DNA from 3 places in the Escherichia sp. HH091_1A genome. Region 1 is predicted to be linked to each of the others. Evidence: predicted binding sites of a transcription regulator. Region 1 holds the regulator's gene; each other region holds the start of a gene.
The links. Region 1 encodes PurR, which represses purine synthesis genes. Its sites were predicted from a motif close to CANGCAAACGTTTGCNTG; they were not measured.
Positions count from the first base shown of each region.

Region 2: a site for PurR is predicted at 3,877-3,894, ahead of rbsD (D-ribose pyranase). Genes of this name have one in related genera too.
Region 3: a site for PurR is predicted at 5,176-5,193, ahead of gcvT (glycine cleavage system aminomethyltransferase GcvT). Genes of this name have one in related genera too.

Region 1 is NZ_AP025747.1:2,041,572-2,052,178, forward strand. It holds gene mepH (peptidoglycan DD-endopeptidase MepH) at 1-488, shown strand, start outside; gene sodB (superoxide dismutase [Fe]) at 616-1,197, shown strand; gene QUF14_RS10150 (MFS transporter) at 1,343-2,512, opposite strand; gene cydH (cytochrome bd-I accessory subunit CydH) at 2,678-2,767, opposite strand; gene purR (HTH-type transcriptional repressor PurR) at 3,066-4,091, shown strand; gene punR (DNA-binding transcriptional activator PunR) at 4,088-5,020, opposite strand; gene punC (purine nucleoside transporter PunC) at 5,133-6,344, shown strand; gene cfa (cyclopropane fatty acyl phospholipid synthase) at 6,635-7,783, shown strand; gene QUF14_RS10180 (riboflavin synthase) at 7,823-8,464, opposite strand; gene mdtK (multidrug efflux MATE transporter MdtK) at 8,679-10,052, shown strand; gene QUF14_RS10190 (AIDA repeat-containing protein) at 10,093-10,607, opposite strand, start outside.
Region 2 is NZ_AP025747.1:4,597,955-4,608,561, forward strand. It holds gene viaA (ATPase RavA stimulator ViaA) at 1-160, opposite strand, end outside; gene ravA (ATPase RavA) at 154-1,650, opposite strand; partial or broken gene kup (low affinity potassium transporter Kup) at 1,873-3,740, shown strand; gene rbsD (D-ribose pyranase) at 3,907-4,326, shown strand; gene rbsA (ribose ABC transporter ATP-binding protein RbsA) at 4,334-5,839, shown strand; gene rbsC (ribose ABC transporter permease) at 5,844-6,809, shown strand; gene rbsB (ribose ABC transporter substrate-binding protein RbsB) at 6,834-7,724, shown strand; gene rbsK (ribokinase) at 7,850-8,779, shown strand; gene rbsR (ribose operon transcriptional repressor RbsR) at 8,783-9,775, shown strand; gene mdtD (multidrug transporter subunit MdtD) at 9,741-10,607, opposite strand, start outside.
Region 3 is NZ_AP025747.1:3,666,323-3,676,929, reverse strand. It holds gene zapA (cell division protein ZapA) at 9-338, opposite strand; gene ygfB (UPF0149 family protein YgfB) at 506-1,084, shown strand; gene pepP (Xaa-Pro aminopeptidase) at 1,110-2,435, shown strand; gene ubiH (2-octaprenyl-6-methoxyphenyl hydroxylase) at 2,432-3,610, shown strand; gene ubiI (FAD-dependent 2-octaprenylphenol hydroxylase) at 3,633-4,835, shown strand; gene QUF14_RS18465 (hypothetical protein) at 4,909-4,992, opposite strand; gene gcvT (glycine cleavage system aminomethyltransferase GcvT) at 5,283-6,377, shown strand; gene gcvH (glycine cleavage system protein GcvH) at 6,400-6,789, shown strand; gene gcvP (aminomethyl-transferring glycine dehydrogenase) at 6,908-9,781, shown strand; gene QUF14_RS18445 (SDR family oxidoreductase) at 10,015-10,607, shown strand, end outside.

The DNA of each region.
Region 1 (10,607 bases):
AACGTAAGGGCTATAAATCGCATTGTGTGAAAGTCAAAAATGCCGCGTCAGGAACCCTTGCCGACGCACACAAAGCGAAGGTGCAAAAAGCCACAAAAGTGGCAATGAATAAACTGATGCAGCAAATTGGTAAGCCATATCGTTGGGGTGGCAGCTCACCGCGTACCGGTTTTGATTGCAGCGGTCTGGTTTATTACGCTTATAAAGATTTGGTAAAAATTCGTATTCCGCGTACGGCGAATGAAATGTATCACCTGCGTGATGCAGCACCTATCGAACGTAGTGAACTGAAAAACGGCGACCTGGTCTTCTTCCGTACTCAGGGACGCGGTACAGCCGATCATGTCGGCGTGTATGTCGGCAACGGCAAATTTATTCAGTCACCGCGTACGGGTCAGGAAATTCAAATCACTTCTCTCAGTGAAGACTACTGGCAGCGCCACTATGTTGGCGCTCGCCGGGTAATGACCCCAAAAACACTTCGCTAAAACTTTACCCTGTTGTTACGGCAACAGGGTAAGTTCATCTTTTGTCTCACCTTTTAATTTGCTACCCTATCCATACGCACAATAAGGCTATTGTACGTATGCAAATTAATAATAAAGGAGAGTAGCAATGTCATTCGAATTACCTGCACTACCATATGCTAAAGATGCTCTGGCACCGCACATTTCTGCGGAAACCATCGAGTATCACTACGGCAAGCATCATCAGACTTATGTCACTAACCTGAACAACCTGATTAAAGGTACCGCGTTTGAAGGTAAATCACTGGAAGAGATTATTCGCAGCTCTGAAGGTGGCGTATTCAACAACGCAGCTCAGGTCTGGAACCATACTTTCTACTGGAACTGCCTGGCACCGAACGCGGGTGGCGAACCGACTGGAAAAGTCGCTGAAGCTATCGCCGCATCTTTTGGCAGCTTTGCCGATTTCAAAGCACAGTTTACTGATGCAGCAATCAAAAACTTTGGTTCTGGCTGGACCTGGCTGGTGAAAAACAGCGATGGCAAACTGGCTATCGTTTCAACCTCTAACGCGGGTACTCCGCTGACCACCGATGCGACTCCACTGCTGACCGTTGATGTCTGGGAACACGCTTATTACATCGACTATCGCAATGCACGTCCTGGCTATCTGGAGCACTTCTGGGCGCTGGTGAACTGGGAATTCGTAGCAAAAAATCTCGCTGCATAATAACTGATGGCAAATGCAACATTGCCTGATGCGCTTCGCTTACCATGCCAACTCGGATGAAGCGTTAACACCGCATCCGGCAAGATAAATCGCACGTTGCCAGCAACTGTAACGCAGAAGGTTATCCTTCTGCGTTTTTGTTTAATTAGCTGTTGGCAACGCAAACTGCCTCAGGTTGTTTTCTGGCTGACATAAACACCAGCAATAATGCCAGTCCCGCGACAATCGCCCCCATCACCGGCACAAAACTGTATCCCAGCCCAGCGGAAATTACCGCACCACCAGCAGCTGCTCCCAGCGCATTTCCAAGATTAAAGGCACCAATATTGACTGATGAAGACAGACCAGGCGCTTCACTGGCGACACGCATCACGCGCATCTGTAACGGCGGTACGACCGCAAAGGTTGCTGCTCCCCACACCACCATGCTAATAGCTGCGCCAAACTCATTGCGGGCCAGGAACGGGATTGCCAGCATAATCACCATCAGCAGCAACAAAAAGCCTTTCAACGTGCCGTTAACTGAACGATCTGCCAGTTTGCCGCCGAGATAGTTCCCAATAGAGAACCCGACACCAATCAGCACCAGCATTGCCGTGACGAACACCGGTGTTGCGTGGGTAATACTTTGCAGTACCGGAGAGATATAGGTGTAGAGGGTAAACATGGCGCCAGCTCCCAGCACCGTCGTCAGCAATGCAGACAGCACCTGCGGACGCATTAATACCGCCAGCTCTTTTTTCACTTCAGGTCGCGCCCCTGCGCCACCTTTAGGTAATGAGAAGAACAGACTTACCATTGAAATCACGCCCAGCCCCGCCGTTGCCAGAAATGACATCCGCCAGCCGATGGTTTCACCCAACCAGGTCGCCGCCGGCACGCCACCGATATTTGCCAGGGTTAACCCCATAAACATAGTGGCAACTGCGCTGGCCTGTTTATGTTTTGGCACCACGCTTGCGGCCACGACTGAACCCAAACCAAAAAATGCTCCGTGATTCAGGCTGGTCAAAATGCGTGAAAGCATCAGGGTCATATAATCCGGCGCGATGGCGGAAAGTACGTTGCCGAGCGTGAAAATCGCCATCAGGAAAATCAACGCACTGCGGCGGGCACGATGAGAAAGTAGAAGCGTCATCAGCGGCGCGCCCACCATTACGCCAACTGCATAGGCACTGATTAACATTCCGGCAGCAGGAATCGAGACATCCACACCGCGCGCAATGACGGGCAACAAGCCCATTGGCGAGAACTCCGTTGTCCCGATACCAAACGCGCCAATCGCCAGCGCCAGCAACGGATAGTTAATTTTCATGCCTTATCTCCACCTCTTCGCGTCATTACGCGATATTCATTAAAGTGGCGAAAGCATGACAGCAATCACAAAAAAATGAAAATAACAAAAAGAGAAAACACTTTTGCCATTTTGCTAACAAACAGGAAGGAGATGCGAGGGAGAACGCGCTCCCTCGAGAGGAAATCAGTGCAGCGCGGCAGTCAAACCCACGGCCACGATCAAACCGAGGACGATAATCGTTGTTACCAGTGAAAATTTAAGGTCGGTGCTCATCAAGTTTTCTCCTTTTTTATTACCACACAAAAAGTGATATTACGCATTTTTACACACTGTGATGAAAAAATCTCCCGTCATTTATAATGATAAGTGTTTTTACCACTTCCCCTTTTCGTCAAGATCGGCCAAAATTCCACGCTTACACTATTTGCGTACTGGCCATTGACCCCTTCCTGACGCTCCGTGTCGTTTTTCCGGCGTACCGCAACACTTTTGTTGTGCGTAAGGTGTGTAAAGGCAAACGTTTACCTTGCGATTTTGCAGGAGCTGAAGTTAGGGTCTGGAGTGAAATGGAATGGCAACAATAAAAGATGTAGCGAAACGAGCAAACGTTTCCACTACAACTGTGTCACACGTAATCAACAAAACACGTTTCGTCGCTGAAGAAACGCGCAACGCCGTGTGGGCAGCGATTAAAGAATTACACTACTCCCCTAGCGCGGTGGCGCGTAGCCTGAAGGTTAACCACACCAAGTCTATCGGTTTGCTGGCGACCAGCAGCGAAGCGGCCTATTTTGCCGAGATCATTGAAGCGGTTGAAAAAAATTGCTTCCAGAAAGGTTACACCCTGATTCTGGGTAATGCGTGGAACAATCTTGAGAAACAGCGGGCTTATCTGTCGATGATGGCGCAAAAACGCGTCGATGGTCTGCTGGTGATGTGTTCTGAGTACCCAGAGCCGTTGCTGACGATGCTGGAAGAGTATCGCCATATCCCAATGGTGGTAATGGACTGGGGTGAAGCAAAAGCTGACTTCACCGATGCGGTCATTGATAACGCGTTCGAAGGCGGCTACATGGCCGGGCGTTATCTGATTGAACGCGGTCACCGCGAAATCGGCGTTATCCCCGGCCCGCTGGAACGTAACACTGGCGCAGGCCGCCTTGCCGGTTTTATGAAGGCAATGGAAGAAGCGATGATCAAAGTGCCGGAAAGCTGGATTGTACAGGGTGACTTTGAACCTGAATCCGGTTATCGCGCCATGCAGCAAATACTGTCGCAGCCGCATCGCCCTACTGCCGTCTTCTGTGGTGGCGATATCATGGCAATGGGCGCACTTTGTGCTGCTGATGAAATGGGTCTGCGCGTCCCGCAGGATGTTTCGCTGATCGGTTATGATAACGTGCGCAACGCCCGCTATTTTACGCCGGCGCTGACCACGATCCATCAGCCAAAAGATTCGCTGGGTGAAACAGCGTTCAACATGCTGTTGGATCGTATCGTCAACAAACGTGAAGAACCGCAGTCCATTGAAGTGCATCCGCGCTTGATTGAACGCCGCTCCGTGGCTGACGGCCCGTTCCGAGACTATCGTCGTTAATCACCCGTTGCGGGAGTCTCTTCCGGCTCCCGCAGCCACTCCTTATTCAGCGTCTCACTATCGCCGAGATACTCAAGCAACCAGGTTAACGCAGGCGACATATCATTTTGCTGCCATGTCAGACAACATGCCGAATCCGGAAAGGGGTTTTCCAGTTCTAATGCTACCCACTTCCCCTCATTAAGCCACGGTTTGGCGAAATGTGTTGGCACCATCCCTATGCATAATCCTGCCGAGATACAGGTTGCCGATGATTCCCAGTCAGGCACGACAAGTCTTTTTTGGTTATCCAGCAACCAGGTAATACGTTTAGGTAGCGTTCGTGAGGTGTCTTCGCGCACCAATGACGGCCAGTTGCGCAACGTATCATCGCTGAACGGGCCATCCATCAACGCCAGCGGGTGGTGGCTGGCAACAACGCAACTCCAGCTTAGCATCCCCATATCCCGGAAGGCATAACGACCGCCTACCGGAATCGCGCGTGTTGCGCCAATCGCCAGTTCCACGCGCCCGTCGGAAAGCGCATCCCAGACACCGTTGAACACTTCCTGAAAGACAAGAAGTTCGACATCATCAAAATGGCGATAAAAATCAACGATCATCTGCCGTGTACGTTCTGGCCTGACAATATTATCCACTGCGATAGCTAACTGACCGCGCCAGCCGTTCGCTATCTGCTGACATTGCTGCCGAGTGATCTGCATTTTTTTGACAACAGAGCGCCCTTCTTTGAGAAACCACGCCCCGGCAGCGGTCAGTTCCACATCACGGTGACGTCGTTCAAACAGAGGCACCGCCAGCCACTCTTCCAGCTGACGCACGGTATAGCTGACCGCAGAAGGAACGCGATGCAACTCCTGGGCTGCAGCGCTAAAACTACCATTACGCGCTACCGCATCAACAACTTCGAGTGAATATTCTGACCACATAGTCTGCCTGCAAAATTTTTGAAACCAGTCATCAAATATTACCGTTTCACAACACTAATTTCACTCCCTACACTTTGCGGCGGTGTTTAATTGAGAGATTTAGAGAATATACATGCAACCTGGGAAAAGATTTTTAGTCTGGCTGGCAGGTTTGAGCGTACTCGGTTTTCTGGCAACCGATATGTATCTGCCTGCTTTCGCCGCCATACAGGCCGACCTGCAAACGCCTGCGTCTGCTGTCAGTGCCAGCCTTAGTCTGTTCCTTGCCGGATTTGCCGCAGCCCAGCTTCTGTGGGGGCCGCTCTCCGACCGTTATGGTCGTAAACCGGTGTTATTCATCGGCCTGACAATTTTTGCGTTAGGTAGTCTGGGGATGCTGTGGGTTGAAAACGCCGCCACGCTGCTGGTATTGCGTTTTGTACAGGCTGTAGGTGTCTGCGCCGCGGCGGTTATCTGGCAAGCGTTAGTGACGGATTATTATCCTTCACAGAAAGTTAACCGTATTTTTGCGACCATCATGCCGCTGGTGGGTCTATCTCCGGCACTGGCTCCTCTGTTAGGAAGCTGGCTGCTGGTCCATTTTTCCTGGCAGGCGATATTCGCCACCCTGTTTGCCATTACCGTGGTGCTGATTCTGCCTATTTTCTGGCTCAAACCCACGACGAAGGCCCGTAACAATAGTCAGGATGGTCTGACCTTTACCGATCTGCTACGTTCTAAAACCTATCGCGGCAACGTGCTGGTATACGCGGCCTGTTCAGCCAGTTTTTTTGCATGGCTGACCGGTTCACCGTTCATCCTTAGCGAAATGGGTTACAGCCCGGCAGTGATTGGTTTAAGCTATGTCCCGCAAACTATCGCGTTTCTGATTGGTGGCTATGGCTGTCGCGCCGCACTACAAAAATGGCAAGGCAAGCAGTTATTACCGTGGTTGCTGGTGCTGTTTGCTGTCAGCGTCATTGCGACCTGGGCTGCGGGCTTCATTAGCCATGTGTCGCTGGCCGAAATCCTGATCCCATTCTGTGTGATGGCGATTGCCAACGGCGCGATCTACCCGATTGTTGTCGCCCAGGCACTGCGTCCTTTCCCACATGCAACTGGTCGCGCCGCAGCGTTGCAGAACACTCTACAACTGGGTCTGTGCTTCCTCGCAAGTCTGGTAGTGTCCTGGCTTATCAGTATCAGTACGCCATTGCTCACCACCACCAGCGTGATGTTATCAACAGTAGTGCTGGTCGCTCTCGGTTACATGATGCAACGCAGTGAAGAAGTGGATTGCCAGAGCCATGGCAATGCCGAAGTGGCGCATAGCGAATCACACTGATCTATATCGATATGCTTATACTTAGGCTGCTAACAAAATTTTGTTGTATGATTGAAATTAGCGGCCTATACTAATTTCGAGTTGTTAAGACTACGATAAATATTATGTTTTTATGGGGACAGGAACGTTCCCTACTCACTATGGATGGTCATTTCGGCAAGGGTTCCTCCTTTCCCTCTGTTCTACGTCGGATTATAGACTCGCAGTTTTTTCTGCGAGATTTCTCACAAAGCCCAAAAAGCGTCTACGCTGTTTTAAGGTTCTGATCACCGACCAGTGATGGAGAAACTATGAGTTCATCGTGTATAGAAGAAGTCAGCGTACCGGATGACAACTGGTACCGTATCGCCAACGAATTACTTAGCCGTGCCGGTATAGCCATTAACGGTTCTGCCCCGGCGGATATTCGTGTGAAAAATCCCGATTTTTTTAAACGCGTTCTGCAGGAAGGATCGTTGGGGTTAGGCGAAAGTTATATGGATGGCTGGTGGGAATGTGACCGACTGGATATGTTTTTTAGCAAAGTCTTACGCGCAGGTCTCGAGAACCAACTCCCCCATCATTTCAAAGACACGCTGCGTATTGCCAGCGCTCGTCTCTTCAATCTGCAGAGTAAAAAACGTGCCTGGATAGTCGGCAAAGAGCATTACGATTTGGGTAATGACTTATTCAGTCGCATGCTTGATCCGTTCATGCAATATTCCTGCGCTTACTGGAAAGATGCCGATAATCTGGAATCTGCCCAGCAGGCGAAGCTCAAAATGATTTGTGAAAAATTGCAGTTAAAACCAGGGATGCGCGTACTGGATATTGGCTGTGGTTGGGGCGGACTGGCGCATTACATGGCGTCTAACTATGACGTAAGCGTGGTGGGCGTCACCATTTCTGCTGAACAGCAAAAAATGGCTCAGGAACGCTGTGAAGGCCTGGATGTCACCATTTTGCTGCAAGATTATCGTGACCTGAACGACCAGTTTGATCGTATTGTTTCTGTGGGGATGTTCGAGCACGTCGGACCGAAAAATTACGATACCTATTTTGCGGTGGTGGATCGTAATTTGAAACCGGAAGGTATATTCCTGCTCCATACTATCGGTTCGAAAAAAACCGATCTGAATGTTGATCCCTGGATTAATAAATATATTTTCCCGAACGGTTGCCTGCCCTCTGTACGCCAGATTGCTCAGTCCAGCGAACCCCACTTTGTGATGGAAGACTGGCATAACTTCGGTGCTGATTACGATACTACGTTGATGGCGTGGTATGAACGTTTCCTCGCTGCATGGCCAGAAATTGCGGATAACTACAGTGAACGCTTTAAACGGATGTTTACCTATTATCTGAATGCCTGTGCAGGTGCTTTCCGCGCCCGTGATATTCAGCTCTGGCAGGTGGTGTTCTCTCGCGGAGTCGAAAACGGCCTTCGAGTCGCTCGCTAGAGGCTATTCTATCGCCCCCGCTCCGGGGGCGATTTCAGATCAGGCTTCTGTACCTGGTTGATTCATGGCATTTTCTCGTGCCGCCAGCACACGTTCTACCGTATCTACCACTGCCTGAGTTTGTGGATCGATTTCAATGTTGACGCGTGCGCCGAGTTTTTTCTTCCCAAGGGTAGTGCGTTCCAGTGTTTCCGGAATTAAATGGACGCAAAAACGCGTTGGCGTGACTTCGCCGACGGTCAGGCTAATACCGTCGATGCCAATAAATCCTTTGTACAGGATATATTTCATCAACTGACTATCCTGGACTTTAAACCAGATCTGACGATTATTTTCCGAGGTTAATATTTTCGCCACTTCAGCGGTGGTCATAATATGACCTGACATTAAGTGTCCGCCAATTTCATCGCTGAATTTCGCCGCACGCTCAACGTTTACCCAATCCCCCACATTTAAATCGCCAAGATTAGTAATGCGTAACGTTTCTTTCATCAGGTCAAAACTGACATGGTTGCCGTTAATTTCCGTTACGGTCAGGCAGCAACCGTTATGCGCCACGGACGCACCGGTTTCCAGCCCGTCCAGCATGTAGTCAGGTAACTCAACCACATGTGTGCGAAAATTTGGTTTCTCGTCAATCGACACCAGTTTTGCGGTGCCCTGTACAATCCCCGTAAACATACTCACAACTCCTGAAATCAGTTAAGACATTCTGTTCAGCACAATAGCAGGTGGAAAACGCCCTTACCAGTGAAGGGGTAAGAATGGCTATTTTTTCACTGGAGAATTAATAAATCCTCGCTACAATAGACTGAATTTCCCCTGCTTCTTCTTTTTGCTGCCCATTCAGGCGGCTTTTTAGTCTCTCATATAATTACAAATAAAAGGTGTTCACGTGCAGAAGTATATCAGTGAAGCGCGTCTGTTATTAGCATTAGCAATCCCGGTGATTCTCGCGCAAATCGCCCAAACTGCGATGGGTTTTGTCGATACCGTGATGGCGGGCGGCTATAGTGCCACCGACATGGCGGCGGTCGCTATCGGTACTTCTATCTGGCTTCCGGCGATCCTCTTTGGTCACGGGCTGCTGCTGGCATTAACGCCGGTTATCGCGCAATTAAATGGTTCCGGTCGACGTGAGCGCATTGCGCATCAGGTGCGACAAGGGTTCTGGCTGGCAGGTTTTGTTTCCGTTCTTATTATGCTGGTGCTGTGGAATGCGGGTTACATTATCCGAACTATGGAAAATATCGACCCGGCTCTGGCGGACAAAGCCGTGGGTTATTTGCGCGCATTGCTGTGGGGCGCACCGGGCTATCTGTTCTTCCAGGTTGCCCGTAACCAGTGTGAAGGTCTGGCAAAAACCAAGCCGGGTATGGTGATGGGCTTTATCGGCCTGCTGGTGAACATTCCGGTGAACTATATCTTTATTTATGGTCATTTCGGTATGCCTGAGCTCGGTGGCGTTGGTTGTGGCGTGGCTACTGCGGCGGTGTATTGGGTCATGTTCCTTGCCATGGTTTCTTACATTAAACGCGCCCGCTCGATGCGCGATATTCGTAACGAAAAAGGCACCGCGAAGCCCGATCCTGCGGTTATGAAACGACTGATTCAACTCGGTTTGCCGATTGCACTGGCACTGTTCTTTGAAGTAACGCTGTTTGCCGTCGTGGCTCTGTTAGTGTCTCCGCTCGGTATTGTTGATGTCGCAGGACATCAGATTGCCCTGAACTTTAGTTCACTGATGTTCGTACTTCCCATGTCGCTGGCGGCAGCGGTAACCATCCGCGTAGGTTATCGTCTGGGTCAGGGCTCAACGCTGGATGCGCAAACCGCTGCGCGGACCGGGCTTATGGTGGGTGTCTGTATGGCAACCCTGACGGCCATATTCACGGTTTCACTGCGGGAGCAAATCGCCCTGTTGTACAACGACAATCCCGAGGTTGTAACGCTGGCTGCGCATTTGATGTTGCTGGCGGCGGTATATCAGATTTCTGACTCAATCCAGGTCATTGGCAGTGGGATTTTGCGTGGATATAAAGATACGCGTTCCATTTTCTATATCACCTTTACGGCTTACTGGGTGCTGGGCTTGCCAAGCGGCTATATTCTGGCACTGACCGATCTGGTTGTTGAGCCTATGGGGCCAGCAGGCTTCTGGATAGGGTTTATTATCGGCCTGACATCGGCAGCTATTATGATGATGCTGCGAATGCGTTTCCTGCAACGTCTGCCGTCAGCCATCATTCTGCAACGAGCGTCCCGCTAATAAAGACAAGGCGCAACCTTCACGGGTTGCGCCTGTGTTTTTACGCAGGCTGGAGCGTTGCGCCAATCCCGTCTTCGTCTGGCTGTAGTTTCAGTGCGTTACACAGAGTTTGCCGACTGGCATCGGTTATCTCAACGTGTATATCACCGTTAACTTCCCCTTTCACATTGATGAAGTCAGGTGAAATTTCTTTCGCACTGGTTTGCAGGCAAATCGCTCCCTCTCCGCGCAGGTGTTTCACTTTCAGTTGCACATGCGTTGCCGCATCAGTGATCAGCCACAGTTTTCCACCATTCAGATTGATGTTACCAATATTGAAAGTGACACTGTCACCTTTTACCGTGCTGCCATCGAAAATCAACACACCGCCCTGCTGTACAGTAATCGATGATTGTTGCAGATCTGCGCCATAGCCAATAATCATTGAAGCGCCGTCCAGTAATGCAACACTCCCGGTCAGTTCAACCGGTGCGCGATCTTCCTCTACGACAAAATTTTCGTCCGCGCTGGTGGGTGACAACAAGATCACTGTCCCACCTTGTATTACCGCGTTTT
Region 2 (10,607 bases), 2.6 Mb from region 1:
GCCAGCGGGGAACATCATCAGTGATTGCCGCCTTCAGTCGTGGGAATTTTTCAAAGAAGACTGCCAGCTGCGGTGAGGCCAGCAGCGCGATGATCATCTCTTCGATCAATCCCTCTTCGCTGACGGCCAGCATCACATTAAGCGTATCCAGCGTTAGCATTGTTGTGCCTGGCGAATCTGGGTGCCGACATCCTGTAGGCTGGCTTCAATGCGACCTAACCAGTCGCCAGGGATAAACAGACATTTTTGCTGTTCGCTGAATAAAGCGTGTTGCTTGCGCCAGTCGCTTTCAAGCTCTTCCAGTTGTTGTTTTATTTCACCTGGCAGACCTTCAGCCGATGAACCGGGAAGTGCCAGCGTACTGCCTTGTAAACTTACATCGCGTACGACAAGATGTTGGGCGCTATCAACTTCCAGATTCAGTTTCTGGGCAAAGCCGATACCGTTCAGTTTGCCGCGAATTTCACCACCTCTGCTCAGCCACTGTTCCAGCGCGCTACGCTCAAAGGAGATATGAACCACTTCCATATCATGCAGTTTTAACGGTTTTTGCAGCAGCAGAGTCAGAGTGGAAGCAGTAACGTTAACAGGGAGTTGATACTGCTGACGACGGCTGAAAATGCCGCCCAGACGAATTACCGTTAAGGCTGTTTTATCGCTTTGTTGCTGCTGTAGTTGCAGGTGACGTTGCACAATCGCGCCCAGGCGGGTCAACATCCCTTGCTGTTGCCAGGCATGACCGGTCATCAATACATCAATTTGTTGTTGTATCAAATTCAGGCTTTGCGCGTCATACCACAGGCAATCTTTCAGCAAAATGAGATCTACCGGGGCAACAGCACTGCGACCGCTAAAAAAGGCGCTGGCCTGCAATAAGCGGATCGCTTTTTTCCAGCGACGATCCGAGACATAAGGCGCATCCGGTAATTTATCCATTTGCTGGCGCAGCATAAAAATCAGCTCAAATACATGATCGGGCAGCGTAATTTCACCAATCTCTTTCTGCCAGCGTTCATATTCTTCATCAGTGACCTGCAAGGAGGCAGGAACCGGATTGTCATTTTCATCCTGTTGACTGGTCAGCATGGAGCGGAAATTCGCTTTATCCTGCACTTTATCTAACCACAGACGAATCAGCATGCGGTCATATAACGCTTCCAGACTGCTGTCTGCTTCCGGCAGCTCGTTGGAGGCCGCCACCAGCAGACGCATCGGGATTTTTTCTACGTGTGCACCGTTACGGAACTGGCGCTCGTTAATGGCGGTGAGCAAGGTATTAAGAATTGCCGGGCCCGCTTTCCAGATCTCATCCAGAAAGACGATTTCTGCTTCCGGCAGGTAACCGCTGGTTAAACGTTCATAGCGCCCTTCATCTTTTAGCGCCTGAATAGAAAGGGGACCAAAAACTTCTTCCGGCGTGGAGAAGCGGGTCATCAGATATTCAAACGCGCGGGCATTCTGAAAGGCGAATTTTAAGCGCCGAGCGATCAAACTTTTGGCAATGCCTGGCGGGCCAAGGAGGAACACACTTTCACCACTTAATGCCGCTAATAAACACAAGCGGATGGCGTGGCTACGTTCATAAAGCCCCTTTTCCAACGAACTGCTCAGGCGGGAAATTCTTTCCGCTAATAAATGAGGGTGAGCCATAATGAAGTGGCGTCCTTTCGTCAAAAGTTCTGCGTAAATTGCGAGTATAGACGTTTCTTGCTGGTGGCTAAAATAGTCTCAAAAGAGGTCTATTTTTCTTTGAGCCAGGTTAATGTGGCCGCATTTAGGAGTACGATTTTGTCGTTAATCGTGCATACTGTGCGCTTTTTTGTGGGCCAAGGGACTAAGCACACATTTCATATTTCAACGAAAGACTAGTCTATGAGCACTGATAATAAGCAATCGTTGCCCGCGATTACCCTCGCGGCGATTGGAGTTGTCTACGGCGATATTGGTACCAGCCCGTTATATACACTTCGTGAATGTTTGTCCGGCCAGTTTGGTTTTGGCGTTGAACGCGATGCCGTGTTTGGCTTTTTATCGCTGATCTTCTGGCTGCTAATCTTTGTGGTTTCCATTAAATATCTCACCTTCGTGATGCGGGCAGATAACGCCGGTGAGGGGGGATCCTGACGTTGATGTCGCTTGCCGGGCGTAATACGTCAGCGCGAACCACATCAATGCTGGTGATTATGGGGCTAATCGGCGGCAGCTTTTTCTATGGTGAAGTCGTCATAACACCCGCTATTTCGGTGATGTCTGCCATTGAAGGTCTGGAAATCGTCGCCCCGCAGCTGGATACCTGGATAGTTCCCCTCTCAATCATCGTTCTCACTTTACTATTTATGATTCAAAAACATGGCACGGCTATGGTCGGTAAGCTGTTTGCGCCGATCATGCTGACCTGGTTTTTGATTCTGGCAGTACTGGGGTTACGTAGCATTATTGCTAACCCAGAAGTGCTGCATGCGCTGAATCCGATGTGGGCGGTGCATTTCTTCCTTGAATATAAAACGGTTTCGTTTATTGCGTTAGGGGCAGTGGTGCTGTCGATTACGGGGGTAGAGGCGCTGTATGCTGATATGGGGCACTTTGGTAAGTTCCCGATTCGTCTGGCGTGGTTCACCGTCGTATTGCCCTCCTTAACTCTTAATTACTTCGGTCAGGGAGCGCTGTTGTTAAAGAACCCGGAAGCAATTAAGAACCCGTTCTTCCTGTTGGCACCGGACTGGGCGCTGATCCCGCTGCTGATCATCGCCGCACTGGCGACGGTAATTGCCTCGCAGGCGGTTATTTCTGGCGTCTTCTCATTGACGCGTCAGGCGGTACGTCTGGGATATTTGTCGCCGATGCGCATTATTCACACCTCCGAAATGGAGTCAGGGCAAATCTATATTCCGTTTGTGAACTGGATGCTCTATGTCGCGGTCGTGATTGTGATTGTCAGCTTTGAGCACTCCAGCAACCTGGCGGCGGCGTACGGGATTGCGGTAACCGGAACCATGGTACTGACGTCTATTCTCTCAACTACCGTGGCACGTCAGAACTGGCACTGGAATAAGTATTTTGTTGCGCTGATCCTGATTGCTTTCCTTTGTGTTGATATTCCATTGTTCACCGCTAACCTCGATAAACTGCTATCAGGCGGCTGGTTGCCATTGAGCCTCGGTACGGTGATGTTTATCGTGATGACCACCTGGAAGAGCGAACGTTTCCGCTTGCTGCGGCGGATGCATGAACATGGTAACTCTCTGGAAGCGATGATTGCTTCGCTGGAGAAGTCACCGCCCGTTCGCGTGCCTGGGACCGCGGTGTATATGTCACGTGCAATCAACGTCATTCCCTTTGCGCTGATGCATAACCTTAAACATAACAAGGTATTGCATGAGCGGGTGATTCTGTTAACTCTGCGCACCGAAGACGCGCCTTATGTCCATAACGTCCGTCGGGTACAGATTGAACAACTGTCGCCCACTTTCTGGCGCGTGGTGGCAAGTTATGGTTGGCGAGAAACGCCAAACGTGGAAGAAGTATTCCACCGCTGCGGTCTGGAAGGATTAAGTTGCCGGATGATGGAAACCTCCTTCTTTATGTCGCATGAGTCGTTGATCCTCGGCAAACGTCCGTGGTATTTGCGTTTGCGCGGCAAGCTGTATTTGCTGTTGCAACGTAATGCGCTGCGCGCACCGGATCAATTTGAAATCCCGCCAAACAGGGTTATCGAACTGGGTACTCAGGTCGAAATTTAACGCCAGACGCCTCCTTTCTCCATAAGGGGGCGTTTTTGTTTTCATGGTTAATCACCATGTAAAACGTTTCGATGTTGATCACATTTCCGTAACGTCACGATGGTTTTCCCAACTCAGTCAGGATTAAACTGCGGGTCAGCGAAACGTTTCGCTGATGGAGAAAAAAATGAAAAAAGGCACCGTTCTTAATTCTGATATTTCTTCGGTGATCTCCCGTCTGGGACATACCGATACGCTGGTGGTGTGTGATGCTGGTTTACCCATCCCCAAAAGTACAACGCGTATCGATATGGCATTAACCCAGGGGGTACCTTCTTTTATGCAGGTGCTGGGCGTCGTCACAAATGAAATGCAGGTCGAGGCTGCCATTATCGCGGAAGAGATCAAACAACATAATCCGCAACTCCACGAAACGTTGCTCACTCACCTTGAGCAGCTGCAAAAACACCAGGGAAATACCATTGAAATTCGTTACACCACGCATGAACAATTCAAACAACAAACCGCAGAAAGTCAGGCGGTAATTCGCAGCGGAGAATGTTCTCCGTATGCGAATATCATTCTCTATGCTGGCGTGACGTTCTGAGGCCGTCATGGAAGCATTACTTCAGCTTAAAGGCATCGATAAAGCCTTCCCGGGCGTAAAAGCCCTCTCGGGCGCAGCGTTAAATGTCTATCCTGGCCGCGTGATGGCGCTGGTGGGCGAAAACGGCGCGGGTAAATCCACCATGATGAAAGTGCTTACTGGTATCTATACTCGCGATGCCGGTACGCTTTTATGGCTGGGGAAAGAAACGACGTTTACCGGACCGAAATCATCCCAGGAAGCCGGCATTGGAATCATCCATCAGGAACTGAACCTGATCCCGCAGTTAACCATTGCCGAAAACATTTTCCTCGGTCGTGAGTTTGTTAATCGCTTTGGCAAAATTGACTGGGAAACCATGTATGCCGAAGCGGATAAATTGCTGGCTAAACTTAACCTGCGTTTTAAAAGTGACAAGCTGGTGGGCGATCTTTCCATCGGTGACCAGCAAATGGTTGAAATTGCCAAAGTGCTGAGCTTTGAGTCGAAAGTCATCATTATGGATGAACCGACCGATGCGCTGACCGATACCGAAACCGAATCCCTGTTCCGCGTCATCCGCGAGCTGAAATCGCAAGGCCGCGGTATTGTCTATATCTCCCACCGCATGAAAGAAATCTTCGAAATTTGCGATGACGTTACTGTTTTTCGTGACGGGCAATTTATTGCTGAGCGCGAAGTGGCATCACTGACCGAAGATTCGCTGATTGAGATGATGGTGGGCCGCAAGCTGGAAGATCAATATCCACACCTGGACAAAGCGCCGGGAGATATCCGCCTGAAAGTCGATAATCTCTGCGGACCTGGCGTTAACGATGTCTCTTTAACTTTACGCAAAGGCGAAATTCTTGGCGTCTCTGGTTTGATGGGCGCAGGTCGTACCGAACTGATGAAAGTGCTCTACGGCGCACTGCCGCGCACCAGCGGTTACGTCACCCTGGATGGGCATGAAGTCGTTACCCGTTCACCGCAGGATGGCCTGGCAAACGGCATTGTGTATATCTCCGAAGACCGTAAACGTGACGGTTTAGTGCTGGGTATGTCAGTAAAAGAGAATATGTCGCTGACCGCGCTGCGCTACTTCAGCCGCGCTGGCGGCAGTTTGAAGCATGCCGATGAACAGCAGGCAGTGAGTGATTTTATTCGTCTGTTTAATGTGAAAACGCCGTCGATGGAACAGGCAATTGGTTTGCTCTCCGGTGGCAATCAGCAAAAAGTGGCGATTGCCCGTGGACTGATGACACGCCCCAAAGTGTTGATTCTTGATGAACCTACCCGTGGCGTAGATGTCGGCGCGAAAAAAGAGATCTATCAACTGATTAACCAGTTCAAAGCCGATGGCTTGAGCATCATTCTGGTGTCATCGGAGATGCCAGAAGTATTAGGCATGAGCGATCGCATCATCGTCATGCATGAAGGGCATCTCAGCGGGGAATTTACTCGTGAGCAGGCCACCCAGGAAGTGTTAATGGCTGCCGCTGTGGGCAAGCTTAATCGCGTGAATCAGGAGTAAAAAAATGACAACCCAGACTGTCTCTGGTCGCCGTTATTTCACGAAAGCGTGGCTGATGGAGCAGAAATCGCTTATCGCTCTGCTGGTGCTGATCGCGATTGTCTCGACGTTAAGCCCGAACTTTTTCACCATCAATAACTTATTCAATATTCTCCAGCAAACCTCAGTGAACGCCATTATGGCGGTCGGGATGACGCTGGTGATCCTGACGTCGGGCATCGACTTGTCGGTAGGTTCTCTGTTGGCGCTGACTGGCGCAGTGGCTGCATCTATCGTCGGCATTGAAGTCAATGCGCTGGTGGCTGTCGCTGCCGCTCTCGCGTTAGGTGCCGCTATTGGTGCGGTAACCGGGGTGATTGTAGCGAAAGGTCGCGTCCAGGCGTTTATCGCTACGCTGGTTATGATGCTTTTACTGCGCGGCGTGACCATGGTTTATACCAACGGTAGCCCAGTGAATACCGGCTTTACTGAGAACGCCGATCTGTTCGGCTGGTTTGGTATTGGTCGCCCGTTGGGCGTACCAACGCCAGTCTGGATCATGGGAATTGTGTTCCTCGCGGCCTGGTACATGCTGCATCACACACGTTTGGGGCGTTACATCTACGCGCTGGGCGGCAACGAAGCGGCTACACGTCTTTCTGGTATCAACGTCAATAAAATCAAAATCATCGTCTATTCTCTTTGTGGTCTGCTGGCATCGCTGGCCGGGATCATTGAAGTGGCGCGTCTCTCCTCCGCACAACCCACGGCGGGGACTGGCTATGAGCTGGATGCCATTGCTGCGGTGGTTCTGGGCGGTACGAGTCTGGCGGGCGGAAAAGGTCGCATTGTTGGGACGTTGATCGGCGCATTAATTCTTGGCTTCCTTAATAATGGATTGAATTTGTTAGGTGTTTCCTCCTATTACCAGATGATCGTCAAAGCGGTGGTGATTTTGCTGGCGGTGCTGGTAGACAACAAAAAACAGTAATAACGACTACAGGACATCTTGAATATGAACATGAAAAAACTGGCTACCCTGGTTTCCGCTGTTGCGCTAAGCGCCACCGTCAGTGCGAATGCGATGGCAAAAGACACCATCGCGCTGGTGGTTTCCACGCTTAACAACCCGTTCTTTGTATCGCTGAAAGATGGCGCGCAGAAAGAGGCGGATAAACTCGGCTATAACCTGGTGGTGCTGGACTCCCAGAATAACCCGGCGAAAGAGCTGGCGAACGTGCAGGACTTAACCGTTCGCGGCACCAAAATTCTGCTAATTAACCCGACCGACTCCGACGCAGTGGGTAATGCTGTGAAGATGGCTAACCAAGCGAACATCCCGGTTATCACTCTTGACCGCCAGGCCACGAAAGGTGAAGTAGTGAGCCATATTGCTTCTGATAACGTACTGGGCGGCAAAATCGCGGGTGATTATATCGCGAAGAAAGCGGGTGAAGGTGCCAAAGTTATCGAGCTGCAAGGCATTGCCGGTACCTCCGCAGCTCGTGAGCGTGGCGAAGGTTTCCAGCAGGCCGTTGCTGCTCACAAGTTTAATGTTCTTGCCAGCCAGCCAGCGGACTTTGACCGCACCAAAGGTTTGAACGTAATGCAGAACCTGTTGACCGCTCATCCGGATGTTCAGGCTGTGTTCGCGCAGAATGATGAAATGGCGCTGGGCGCGCTGCGCGCACTGCAAACTGCTGGTAAATCGGATGTGATGGTCGTCGGATTTGACGGTACACCGGATGGCGAAAAAGCGGTGAATGATGGCAAACTAGCAGCGACTATCGCTCAGCTACCCGATCAGATTGGCGCGAAAGGCGTCGAAACCGCCGATAAAGTGCTGAAAGGCGAGAAAGTTCAGGCTAAGTATCCGGTTGATCTGAAACTGGTTGTTAAGCAGTAGTTTTAATCAGGTTGTATGACCTGATGGTGACATAAATACGTCATCGACAGATGAACGTGTAAAATAAAGAAAAGCAGGGCACGCGCCACCCTAACACGGTGGCGCATTTTATGGACATCCCGAATATGCAAAACGCAGGCAGCCTCGTTGTTCTTGGCAGCATTAATGCTGACCACATTCTTAATCTTCAATCTTTTCCTACTCCAGGCGAAACCGTAACCGGTAATCACTATCAGGTTGCATTTGGCGGCAAAGGCGCTAATCAGGCTGTGGCTGCTGGGCGTAGCGGTGCGAATATCGCGTTTATTGCCTGTACGGGTGATGACAGTATTGGTGAGAGCGTTCGCCAGCAGCTCGCCACTGATAACATCGATATTTCTCCGGTGAGCGTGATCAAAGGCGAATCAACAGGTGTGGCGCTGATTTTTGTTAATGGCGAAGGTGAGAATGTCATTGGTATTCATGCCGGCGCTAACGCAGCCCTTTCCCCTGCGTTGGTGGAGGCGCAACGTGAGCGTATTGCTAACGCATCGGCATTATTAATGCAGCTGGAATCACCACTCGAAAGTGTGATGGCAGCGGCGAAAATCGCCCATCAAAATAAGACTATCGTTGCGCTTAACCCAGCTCCGGCTCGTGAACTTCCTGACGAACTGCTGGCTCTGGTGGACATTATTACGCCAAATGAAACGGAAGCAGAAAAGCTCACCGGTATTCGCGTTGAAAATGATGAAGATGCAGCGAAGGCCGCGCAGGTACTGCATGAAAAAGGTATCCGTACCGTACTGATCACCTTAGGAAGTCGTGGTGTGTGGGCTAGCGTGAATGGTGAAGGTCAGCGCGTTCCTGGATTCCGGGTGCAGGCTGTCGATACCATTGCTGCCGGAGATACTTTTAACGGCGCGTTAATCACGGCGTTGCTGGAAGAAAAACCGTTGCCGGAGGCGATTCGTTTTGCTCATGCCGCCGCAGCGATTGCTGTAACGCGCAAAGGCGCACAACCTTCCGTTCCATGGCGTGAAGAGATCGACGCATTTTTAGACAGGCAGAGGTGACGCTTGGCTACAATGAAAGATGTTGCCCGCCTGGCGGGCGTTTCTACCTCAACAGTTTCTCACGTCATCAATAAAGATCGCTTCGTCAGTGAAGCGATTACTGCCAAAGTTGAAGCGGCAATTAAAGAACTCAATTACGCGCCATCAGCTCTGGCGCGTAGCCTCAAGCTCAATCAGACTCGAACCATTGGCATGTTGATTACTGCCAGTACCAATCCTTTTTATTCTGAACTGGTGCGTGGCGTTGAACGCAGCTGCTTCGAGCGCGGCTATAGTCTTGTTCTTTGCAATACCGAAGGCGATGAGCAGCGGATGAATCGTAATCTGGAAACGCTGATGCAAAAGCGCGTTGATGGCTTGCTGTTACTGTGCACCGAAACGCATCAGCCTTCGCGTGAAATCATGCAACGTTATCCGACAGTGCCTACCGTGATGATGGACTGGGCACCGTTCGATGGCGACAGCGATCTTATACAGGATAACTCGTTGCTGGGCGGAGACTTAGCAACGCAATATCTGATCGATAAAGGTCATACCCGTATCGCCTGTATTACCGGCCCGCTGGATAAAACTCCGGCGCGCCTGCGGTTGGAAGGTTATCGGGCGGCGATGAAACGTGCGGGTCTCAACATTCCTGATGGCTATGAAGTCACTGGTGATTTTGAATTTAACGGCGGGTTTGACGCTATGCGCCAACTGTTATCACATCCGCTGCGTCCTCAGGCCGTCTTTACCGGAAATGACGCTATGGCTGTTGGCGTTTACCAGGCGCTATATCAGGCAGAGTTACAGGTTCCGCAGGATATCGCGGTGATTGGCTATGACGATATCGAACTGGCAAGCTTTATGACGCCACCATTAACCACTATCCATCAACCGAAAGATGAACTGGGGGAGCTGGCGATTGATGTACTCATCCATCGGATAACCCAACCGACCCTTCAGCAACAACGATTACAACTTACTCCGATTCTGATGGAACGCGGTTCGGCTTAGATTTACGCTGTCTTTTGATCAAATTATTACCATCGGTTGTTTTCAGAAGCATGAACATTGCTGCTGAAGCAACAGTAATAATGCCCATTGTGATAAACGTATAGTGGAATTGTTCGACAGTCGTTGTGCCTTCCATCCCTTCATAAACGCGAAGGACGGCCGCACTTACAGCAACGCCTAAACTGATAGACAGTTGCTGCGTGACCGCCAGAACACTGTTACCGCTGCTGGCGTTGTCATCGGTCAGATCGGCAAGTGTGATGGTATTCATCGCGGTAAATTGCGTCGACATAGCCATCCCTAATATAAACAACGGCAAGATCAGCATCCATATCGCCATTGCTGGTGATTGCAAAGAGAACTGAGCGATCATTAGCCCAATAATTACCGTGATCCCCACTAACGTATGGCGATAGCCCAGACGACGTAAGACTTGGGTAACCATCGATTTTGCAATAATGGAACCTAACGCTGTCGGTGCCATCATACAGCCGGCAATAAACGCCTGATAACCAAATCCTACCTGTAACATCAATGGCATAAGGAACGGTACACAGCCGGTCCCCAGACGGGTTGCAATATTGCCTACTATACCGATCGAGAAAGTGCGGGTTTTAAATAAATCTAATGAAATTAATGGGTTTAGCGTGCGTCGTGCATGGAGAATATAGAGAAGCAGTAACCCGATGCTGGTGACAATTACCGTCAAGGCAATCCAACTGGCGACAATCTTTTCACCGAATAGCTCTATTCCGCTTGAGAAGAGAACAAGGCTGAGGCCAAACAGCAAAAAGCCAGTGATATCGAATCTGCGTCGTGCGGTGGTGAAATT
Region 3 (10,607 bases), 1.6 Mb from region 1:
GAAAAGTGTCATTCAAAGTTTTGGTTAGTTTTTTCGGTGATGCGACCTTGTTCAAGTAACGCTTGTTCTATGGTCTGCTGCAGCATCCGAATACGCTGTTCCATGCTTGCCGCGTAATCACGAGTCTTCGCTTTTTCTTGCGCTAACTCATAGCTGATATTCAATGCGGCAATGAAGACCAACTGTTCAGTATTTGTGACTCTAGTGCGTTCTTTCAGATCTTGCAACCGTTGGTTCAGATCGTCCGCTGCCTGATTCAACGCATCCCTTTGGTCAGGCGGGCAGTTCACACGCAGTGAACGGCCAAAAATTTGGATATCGACGGGTTGTGCAGACATGCCACCTTCCTGCTGATTGACTGCGCTGCCTTCGTCTTTAGACCCATGGTCTGCGAAGGGGCGACACTATAGCTACCCTGATGAGAAGAGACAAGCCCTTTTCTGGTCCACCAGGGCCCAAAGTGGTAGCATATCATGAATATTCCTCCCTTTGACGACGAATGCTTATGTCTATACAGAACGAAATGCCTGGTTACAACGAAATGAACCAGTATCTGAACCAACAAGGGACGGGTCTGACCCCTGCTGAGATGCATGGTTTAATCAGTGGGATGATATGTGGTGGTAACGATGACAGCTCATGGCTGCCGCTGCTTCACGACCTGACGAACGAAGGCATGGCTTTCGGTCATGAGCTGGCACAGGCATTGCGCAAAATGCACTCTGCTACCAGCGATGCCCTGCAGGATGACGGCTTCCTTTTTCAGCTTTATCTGCCTGATGGCGATGATGTCAGCGTTTTCGATCGGGCTGATGCGCTGGCAGGTTGGGTTAATCACTTCCTGCTTGGTCTTGGCGTTACGCAACCGAAGCTGGACAAAGTGACCGGCGAAACCGGTGAAGCCATCGACGATCTGCGTAACATCGCGCAGCTGGGCTACGACGAAGACGAAGATCAGGAAGAGCTGGAAATGTCGCTTGAAGAGATCATCGAGTACGTCCGTGTTGCCGCGCTGTTATGCCACGACACCTTTACTCATCCGCAACCGACCGCGCCAGAAGTACAAAAACCGACTCTACACTAAAAACAAAAAACGTAAGGAGAGTGTTATGAGTGAGATATCCCGGCAAGAGTTTCAGCGTCGCCGTCAGGCCCTGGTGGAGCAAATGCAACCCGGCAGCGCCGCGCTGATTTTTGCTGCACCAGAAGTAACACGTAGCGCCGACAGCGAATACCCCTATCGTCAGAACAGTGACTTCTGGTACTTCACCGGCTTTAACGAACCGGAAGCGGTGCTGGTGCTGATTAAAAGCGACGACACTCATAACCACAGCGTTCTGTTTAACCGCGTTCGCGACCTGACGGCAGAGATCTGGTTTGGTCGTCGCCTAGGCCAGGATGCCGCGCCAGAGAAACTGGGCGTTGACCGCGCACTGGCATTCAGCGAAATCAATCAGCAACTTTATCAACTACTTAATGGTCTGGATGTGGTGTACCACGCCCAGGGCGAATATGCATATGCTGATGAAATCGTGAACAGCGCGCTGGAAAAACTGCGTAAAGGTTCGCGACAAAATCTCACCGCACCGGCAACAATGATCGACTGGCGTCCCATTGTTCATGAAATGCGCCTGTTCAAATCACCAGAAGAGATTGCCGTACTTCGCCGCGCGGGGGAAATCACCGCCCTGGCGCATACCCGGGCGATGGAAAAATGCCGTCCGGGAATGTTCGAGTACCATCTGGAAGGCGAAATTCACCACGAATTTAACCGCCACGGTGCGCGCTATCCGTCCTATAACACCATTGTCGGCAGCGGTGAAAACGGCTGCATTCTGCACTACACCGAAAACGAGAGTGAACTGCGCGACGGTGACCTGGTGTTGATTGACGCGGGTTGTGAATACAAAGGTTACGCGGGCGATATTACCCGCACCTTCCCGGTCAACGGCAAATTCACCCAGGCCCAGCGTGAAATCTACGACATTGTGCTGGAGTCTCTTGAAACCAGCCTGCGCCTGTATCGTCCGGGAACGTCCATTCAGGAAGTCACCGGTGAAGTGGTGCGCATCATGGTTAGCGGCCTGGTAAAAATCGGCATCCTGAAAGGTGATGTTGAAGAACTGATCGCCCAAAACGCCCATCGTCCTTTCTTTATGCATGGCCTTAGCCACTGGTTAGGTCTGGATGTCCATGATGTTGGCATTTATGGTCAGGATCGCTCGCGCATTCTGGAACCGGGCATGGTACTGACCGTAGAGCCGGGGCTGTACATTGCGCCGGATGCGGATGTACCAGAACAATATCGCGGTATCGGCATTCGTATCGAAGACGACATTGTGATTACCGAAACCGGCAATGAAAACCTCACCGCCAGCGTAGTGAAAAAGCCGGAAGAAATTGAAGCGTTGATGGCTGCTGCGAGAAAGCAATGAGCGTAATCATCGTCGGTGGCGGCATGGCGGGCGCGACGCTGGCGCTGGCTATTTCCCGGTTAAGTCACGGGGCGCTGCCGGTACATTTGATTGAAGCGACCGCGCCAGAGTCTCATGCTCATCCGGGCTTTGATGGACGGGCTATTGCGCTGGCGGCGGGCACCTGTCAGCAACTGGCGCGCATCGGCGTCTGGCAATCTCTGGCAGATTGCGCAACCAACATCACTACCGTTCATGTCAGCGATCGTGGTCATGCCGGATTCGTCACCCTCGCCGCAGAAGATTACCAACTGGCGGCGTTGGGGCAGGTTGTCGAATTGCATAATGTCGGGCAACGGCTGTTTGCGCTATTGCGCAAAGCGCCTGGCGTAACGCTGCATTGTCCGGATCGCGTGGCTAACGTTGCCCGTACTCAGAGTCACGTTGAAGTGACGCTGGAGAGTGGCGAGACGCTGACGGGCTGCGTGCTGGTAGCCGCTGATGGCACCCATTCCGCGTTAGCCACCGCGTGCGGTGTTGACTGGCAGCAGGAGCCTTACGAACAACTGGCCGTGATTGCGAACGTTGCGACTTCCGTTGCGCACGAAGGCCGGGCGTTTGAGCGTTTCACACAATATGGCCCGTTGGCGATGTTGCCGATGTCTGACGGACGCTGTTCGCTGGTCTGGTGTCATCCACTGGAACGGCGCGAAGAGGTGCTGTCGTGGAGCGACGAGACGTTTTGCCGTGAACTCCAGTCGGCCTTTGGTTGGCGACTTGGGAAAATTACCCACGCTGGTAAACGCAGTGCTTACCCGCTGGCGTTAACCCGCGCCGCCAGACCTGTTACCCATCGTACCGTGCTGGTGGGCAATGCGGCGCAAACTCTGCACCCGATTGCCGGGCAAGGGTTCAACCTCGGTATGCGGGATGTGATGAGCCTTGCGGAAACCCTGACTCAGGCGCAAGAGCGCGGAGAAGACATAGGTGATTACGGCGTCTTGTGCCGTTATCAGCAGCGTCGACAGAGCGATCGAGAAGCAACCATCGGCGTCACTGACAGCCTTGTACATCTTTTTGCCAACCGTTGGACGCCGCTGGTTGTCGGGCGCAACATCGGGCTGATGGCAATGGAATTATTCACTCCGGCACGCGATGTGCTGGCGCAGCGCACCCTCGGTTGGGTGGCGCGTTAAAGGCGGCTTTAAGGAATAAACAATGCAAAGTGTTGATGTAGCCATTGTTGGCGGCGGCATGGTGGGGCTGGCGGTTGCCTGCGGCTTGCAGGGCAGCGGCTTACGCGTTGCCGTACTGGAGCAGCGCGTACCGGAACCCCTGGCGGCGGATGCACCACCACAACTGCGCGTTTCGGCTATCAATGCCGCCAGCGAAAAATTACTCACCCGTCTTGGCGTCTGGCAGGAGATTCTCTCCCGCAGAGCCAGTTGCTATCACGGCATGGATGTGTGGGACAAAGACAGTTTTGGTCACATTTCGTTTGACGATCAAAGCATGGGCTATAGCCATCTTGGGCATATCGTTGAAAATTCAGTCATTCACTACGCGCTGTGGAACAAAGCACAGCAGTCCTCAGATATCAGCCTGTTAGCCCCTGCAGAATTACAGCAGGTCGCCTGGGGAGAGAACGAAACCTTCCTGACGCTGAAAGACGGCAGCATGTTAACGGCGCGTCTGGTGATTGGCGCAGACGGCGCTAATTCCTGGTTGCGCAACAAAGCCGATATTCCGCTGACTTTCTGGGATTATCAGCATCACGCGCTGGTGGCGACCATTCGCACGGAAGAACCGCATGATGCGGTGGCGCGACAGGTTTTCCATGGCGAAGGCATTCTGGCCTTTTTGCCGCTTAGCGATCCGCATCTTTGCTCAATTGTCTGGTCACTGTCCCCAGAGGAAGCACAGCGGATGCAGCAGGCAGGCGAAGACGAATTTAACCGCGAGTTAAATATCGCTTTTGATAATCGCCTGGGCTTATGCAAGGTTGAGAGTGAACGCCTGGTGTTCCCGCTGACTGGGCGTTATGCGCGCCAGTTTGCCGCGCACCGTCTGGCGCTGGTGGGCGACGCCGCGCATACCATTCACCCGTTGGCGGGGCAGGGGGTGAATCTCGGCTTTATGGATGCTGCAGAGCTGATTGCTGAACTGAAACGGTTGCATCGTCAGGGTAAAGACATCGGGCAGTACATTTACCTGCGTCGCTATGAGCGTAGCCGCAAGCACAGTGCGGCGCTGATGCTGGCAGGTATGCAGGGATTCCGCGATCTGTTTTCCGGGGCTAATCCGGCGAAAAAACTGCTGCGTGATATTGGTCTGAAACTGGCCGACACGCTTCCTGGCGTTAAACCACAACTTATCCGCCAGGCAATGGGATTAAACGATTTGCCTGAATGGCTGCGTTAAAAATTTCTCCTCTGTTGTTTATTTGATACCCATCACACTTTCATCTCCCGGTTTTTTCGCCGGGAGATTTTCCTCATTTGAAATAAACTAATTTCACCTCCGTTTTCGCATTATATTTTCTAATGTCACGAATTTTTGATTTAGTGTTTTTTGACATTTTTTCAGTTCTTAATATTGCCTTATTCAAACTAAGTTTCTCATCACATCATCTTTGTATAGAAACTGGAATATTTTTTGGTTTTTTATTCTGTTGCGATTTTGGCGTTTTTTAACCATAAGCTAATGTGATGATCAATTTTACCTTATGGTTAACAGTCTGTTTCGGTGGTAAGTTCAGGGAAAAGAGAACGATTGCGTTGGGGACCGGGAGTGGCTCCGATGCTGGGTTTCGTGGTGATAATTTCACCATGAAAAAGTTGTCAGCCCCGCTTATTCAATGAGGACAAGATGGCACAACAGACTCCTTTGTACGAACAACACACGCTTTGCGGCGCCCGCATGGTGGATTTCCACGGCTGGATGATGCCGCTGCATTACGGTTCGCAAATCGACGAACATCATGCGGTACGTACCGATGCCGGAATGTTTGATGTGTCACATATGACCATCGTCGATCTTCGCGGCAGTCGCACCCGGGAGTTTATGCGTTATCTGCTGGCGAACGATGTGGCGAAGCTCACCAAAAGCGGCAAAGCCCTCTACTCGGGGATGTTGAATGCCTCTGGCGGTGTGATAGATGACCTCATCGTCTACTACTTTACTGAAGATTTCTTCCGCCTCGTTGTTAACTCCGCCACCCGCGAAAAAGACCTCTCCTGGATTACCCAACACGCTGAACCCTTCGGTATCGAAATTACCGTTCGTGATGACCTCTCCATGATTGCCGTACAAGGGCCGAATGCGCAGGCAAAAGCTGCCACACTGTTTAATGATGCTCAGCGTCAGGCGGTGGAAGGGATGAAACCCTTCTTTGGCGTGCAGGCGGGCGATCTGTTTATTGCCACCACCGGTTATACCGGTGAAGCGGGCTACGAAATTGCGCTGCCCAATGAAAAAGCGGCGGATTTCTGGCGAGCGCTGGTGGAAGCGGGCGTTAAGCCCTGCGGTCTGGGCGCGCGTGACACGCTGCGTCTGGAAGCGGGTATGAATCTTTATGGTCAGGAGATGGACGAAACCATTTCTCCTTTAGCAGCCAACATGGGCTGGACCATCGCCTGGGAACCGACTGATCGTGACTTTATCGGTCGTGAAGCTCTGGAAGCGCAGCGTGAACATGGCACAGAAAAACTGGTTGGTCTGGTGATGACCGAAAAAGGCGTGCTGCGTAATGAACTGCCGGTACGTTTTACCGATGCGCAGGGCAATCAGCATGAAGGCATTATCACCAGCGGTACTTTCTCCCCGACGTTGGGTTACAGCATTGCGCTGGCACGCGTGCCGGAAGGTATTGGCGAAACGGCGATTGTGCAAATTCGCAACCGTGAAATGCCAGTAAAAGTGACGAAACCTGTTTTTGTGCGTAACGGCAAAGCCGTCGCGTGATTTACTTTTTGGAGATTAATTGATGAGCAACGTACCAGCAGAACTGAAATACAGCAAAGAACACGAATGGCTGCGTAAAGAAGCCGACGGCACTTACATTGTTGGCATCACTGAGCACGCTCAGGAGCTGTTAGGCGATATGGTGTTTGTTGACCTGCCGGAAGTGGGCGCAACGGTAAGCGCGGGCGATGACTGCGCGGTTGCCGAATCGGTAAAAGCGGCGTCAGACATTTATGCGCCAGTAAGCGGTGAAATCGTGGCGGTAAACGACGCACTGAGCGATTCTCCGGAACTGGTGAACAGCGAACCGTATGCAGGCGGCTGGATCTTCAAAATCAAAGCCAGTGATGAAAGCGAACTGGAATCACTGCTGGATGCGACCGCATACGAAGCATTGTTAGAAGACGAGTAACGGCTTTATTCCTCTTCTGCGGAAGAGGATTAGGGTGAGGAACATTTACGCCTCACCCTCACTCTCTTCGCAAGGAGAGAGGTTCACAATTCACTGCACGTTTCAGGAACCATCGCTCATGACACAGACGTTAAGCCAGCTTGAAAACAGCGGCGCTTTTATTGAACGCCATATCGGACCGGACGCCGCGCAACAGCAAGAAATGCTGAATGCCGTTGGCGCACAATCGTTAAACGCGCTGACCGGCCAGATTGTGCCGAAAGATATTCAGCTTGCGATACCACCGCAGGTTGGCGCACCGGCGACCGAATACGCCGCGCTGGCGGAACTCAAGGCTATTGCCAGTCGCAATAAACGCTTCACGTCTTACATCGGCATGGGTTACACCGCCGTGCAGCTACCGCCGGTTATCCTGCGTAACATGCTGGAAAATCCGGGCTGGTATACCGCGTATACTCCGTATCAACCTGAAGTCTCCCAGGGCCGCCTTGAAGCACTGCTCAACTTCCAGCAGGTAACGCTGGATTTGACCGGGCTGGATATGGCTTCGGCTTCTCTTCTTGACGAAGCCACTGCTGCTGCCGAAGCAATGGCGATGGCAAAACGCGTCAGTAAACTGAAAAATGCCAACCGCTTATTCGTTGCTTCTGACGTGCATCCGCAAACCTTAGATGTAGTACGTACACGCGCAGAAACCTTTGGTTTTGAAGTGATTGTCGACGATGCGCAAAAAGTTCTCGATCACCAGGACGTCTTCGGCGTGCTGTTACAGCAGGTCGGCACTACCGGTGAAATTCACGACTACACTGCGCTTATCAGCGAACTGAAATCACGCAAAATTGTGGTCAGCGTCGCCGCCGATATTATGGCGCTGGTGCTGTTAACCGCGCCGGGTAAACAGGGCGCGGATATTGTCTTTGGTTCGGCGCAACGCTTCGGCGTGCCGATGGGCTACGGTGGCCCACATGCGGCATTCTTTGCGGCGAAAGATGAATACAAACGCTCAATGCCGGGCCGTATTATTGGTGTATCGAAAGATGCTGCGGGCAATACCGCGCTGCGCATGGCGATGCAGACTCGCGAGCAACATATTCGCCGTGAGAAAGCGAACTCCAACATTTGTACTTCCCAGGTACTGCTGGCAAACATCGCCAGCCTGTATGCCGTTTATCACGGCCCGGTTGGCCTGAAACGTATCGCTAATCGCATCCACCGTCTGACCGATATCCTGGCGGCGGGCCTGCAACAAAAAGGTCTGAAGCTGCGCCATGCGCACTATTTCGATACTTTGTGTGTGGAAGTGGCCGACAAAGCGGGCGTGCTGGCGCGTGCCGAAGCGGCTGAAATCAACCTGCGTAGCGATATCCTGAACGCGGTTGGGATCACCCTTGATGAAACCACCACGCGCGAAAACGTGATGCAGCTTTTCAGCGTACTGCTGGGCGATAATCACGGACTGGACATCGACACGCTGGACAAAGACGTGGCTCACGACAGCCGTTCTATTCAGCCTGCAATGCTGCGCGATGACGAAATTCTCACCCATCCGGTGTTTAATCGCTACCACAGCGAAACCGAAATGATGCGCTATATGCACTCGCTGGAGCGTAAAGATCTGGCGCTGAATCAGGCGATGATCCCGCTGGGTTCCTGCACCATGAAACTGAACGCCGCCGCCGAGATGATCCCAATCACCTGGCCGGAATTTGCCGAACTGCACCCGTTCTGCCCGCCGGAACAGGCCGAAGGTTATCAGCAGATGATCGCCCAACTGGCTGACTGGCTGGTGAAACTGACCGGTTATGACGCCGTCTGTATGCAGCCGAACTCTGGCGCTCAGGGCGAATACGCGGGGCTGCTGGCGATTCGTCATTATCATGAAAGCCGCAACGAAGGGCATCGCGACATCTGCCTGATCCCGGCTTCTGCGCATGGCACTAACCCGGCTTCCGCGCATATGGCAGGAATGCAGGTGGTGGTTGTGGCGTGTGATAAAAACGGCAACATCGATCTGACTGACCTGCGCGCGAAAGCGGAGCAGGCGGGCGATAATCTCTCCTGCATTATGGTGACCTATCCTTCCACCCACGGCGTGTACGAAGAAACGATCCGTGAAGTGTGTGAAATCGTGCATCAGTTCGGCGGTCAGGTTTACCTTGATGGCGCGAACATGAACGCCCAGGTTGGCATCACTTCGCCGGGCTTTATTGGCGCTGACGTTTCGCACCTTAACCTGCATAAAACTTTCTGCATTCCGCACGGCGGTGGTGGTCCGGGTATGGGGCCGATCGGCGTGAAAGCGCATTTGGCACCGTTTGTTCCGGGTCATAGCGTGGTGCAAATCGAAGGCATGTTAACCCGTCAGGGCGCGGTTTCTGCGGCACCGTTTGGTAGCGCTTCTATTCTGCCAATTAGCTGGATGTACATTCGCATGATGGGCGCAGAAGGGCTGAAAAAAGCAAGCCAGGTGGCAATCCTCAACGCCAACTATATTGCCAGCCGCCTGCAGGATGCCTTCCCGGTGCTGTATACCGGTCGCGACGGTCGCGTGGCGCACGAATGTATTCTCGATATTCGCCCGCTGAAAGAAGAAACCGGCATCAGCGAGCTGGATATTGCCAAGCGTCTGATCGACTATGGTTTCCACGCGCCGACTATGTCGTTCCCGGTGGCGGGGACGCTGATGGTAGAACCGACTGAATCTGAAAGCAAAGTGGAACTGGATCGCTTTATCGATGCGATGCTGTCTATCCGCGCAGAAATTGACCAGGTGAAAGCCGGTGTCTGGCCGCTGGAAGATAACCCGCTGGTGAACGCGCCGCACATTCAGAGCGAACTGGTCGCCGAGTGGGCGCATCCGTACAGCCGTGAAGTTGCAGTATTCCCGGCAGGCGTGGCAGACAAATACTGGCCAACAGTGAAACGTCTGGATGATGTTTACGGCGACCGTAACCTGTTCTGCTCCTGCGTACCGATTAGCGAATACCAGTAATTTACTGATTCGACTATCTTCTAAAGGCGCTTCGGCGCCTTTGACACTGATGTCAAACTCAACATTGCCTGATGCACCTCGTTTATCAGGCCTACATAGTCTGTGCAATGTATTGAATTTGCACGATCTTGTAGGCTGGATAAGGCGTTCACGCCGCATCCGGCATAATAAAAGCACTTTGTCATCAATAATTTGAAAGGCGCTTCGGCGCCTTTATTTTTTTAGGAAAACAAATGACTATAGCACTTGTGACCGGTGGCAGTCGCGGCATCGGGCGGGCAACTGCATTACTGTTGGCGCAAGAAGGGTATACGGTGGCGGTTAATTATCAGCAAAACCTCCACGCGGCGCAGGAAGTGGTGAAGTTAATCACGCAAGCCGGTGGCAAGGCATTCGTGCTTCAGGCGGATATCAGCGACGAAAATCAGGTCATCGCAATGTTTACAGCAATCGATCAGCACGATGAACCGCTAGCCGCGCTGGTCAATAACGCCGGGATCTTGTTTACCCAGTGCACCGTAGAAAACCTTACCGCAGAGCGAATCAACCGGGTACTTTCCACCAATGTGACGGGATATTTTCTCTGTTGCCGCGAGGCGGTAAAACGCATGGCGCTTAAAAATGGCGGTAATGGCGGTGCTATCGTCAACGTCTCTTCAGTGGCCTCACGGCTGGGATCGCCGGGAGAATACGTTGACTATGCGGCATCGAAAGGGGCGATTGATACGTTAACCACAGGGCTGTCGCTGGAAGTCGCCGTGCAGGGGATCCGCGTTAACGGCGTGCGGCCAGGGTTTATTTATACCGAAATGCACGCCAGCGGTGG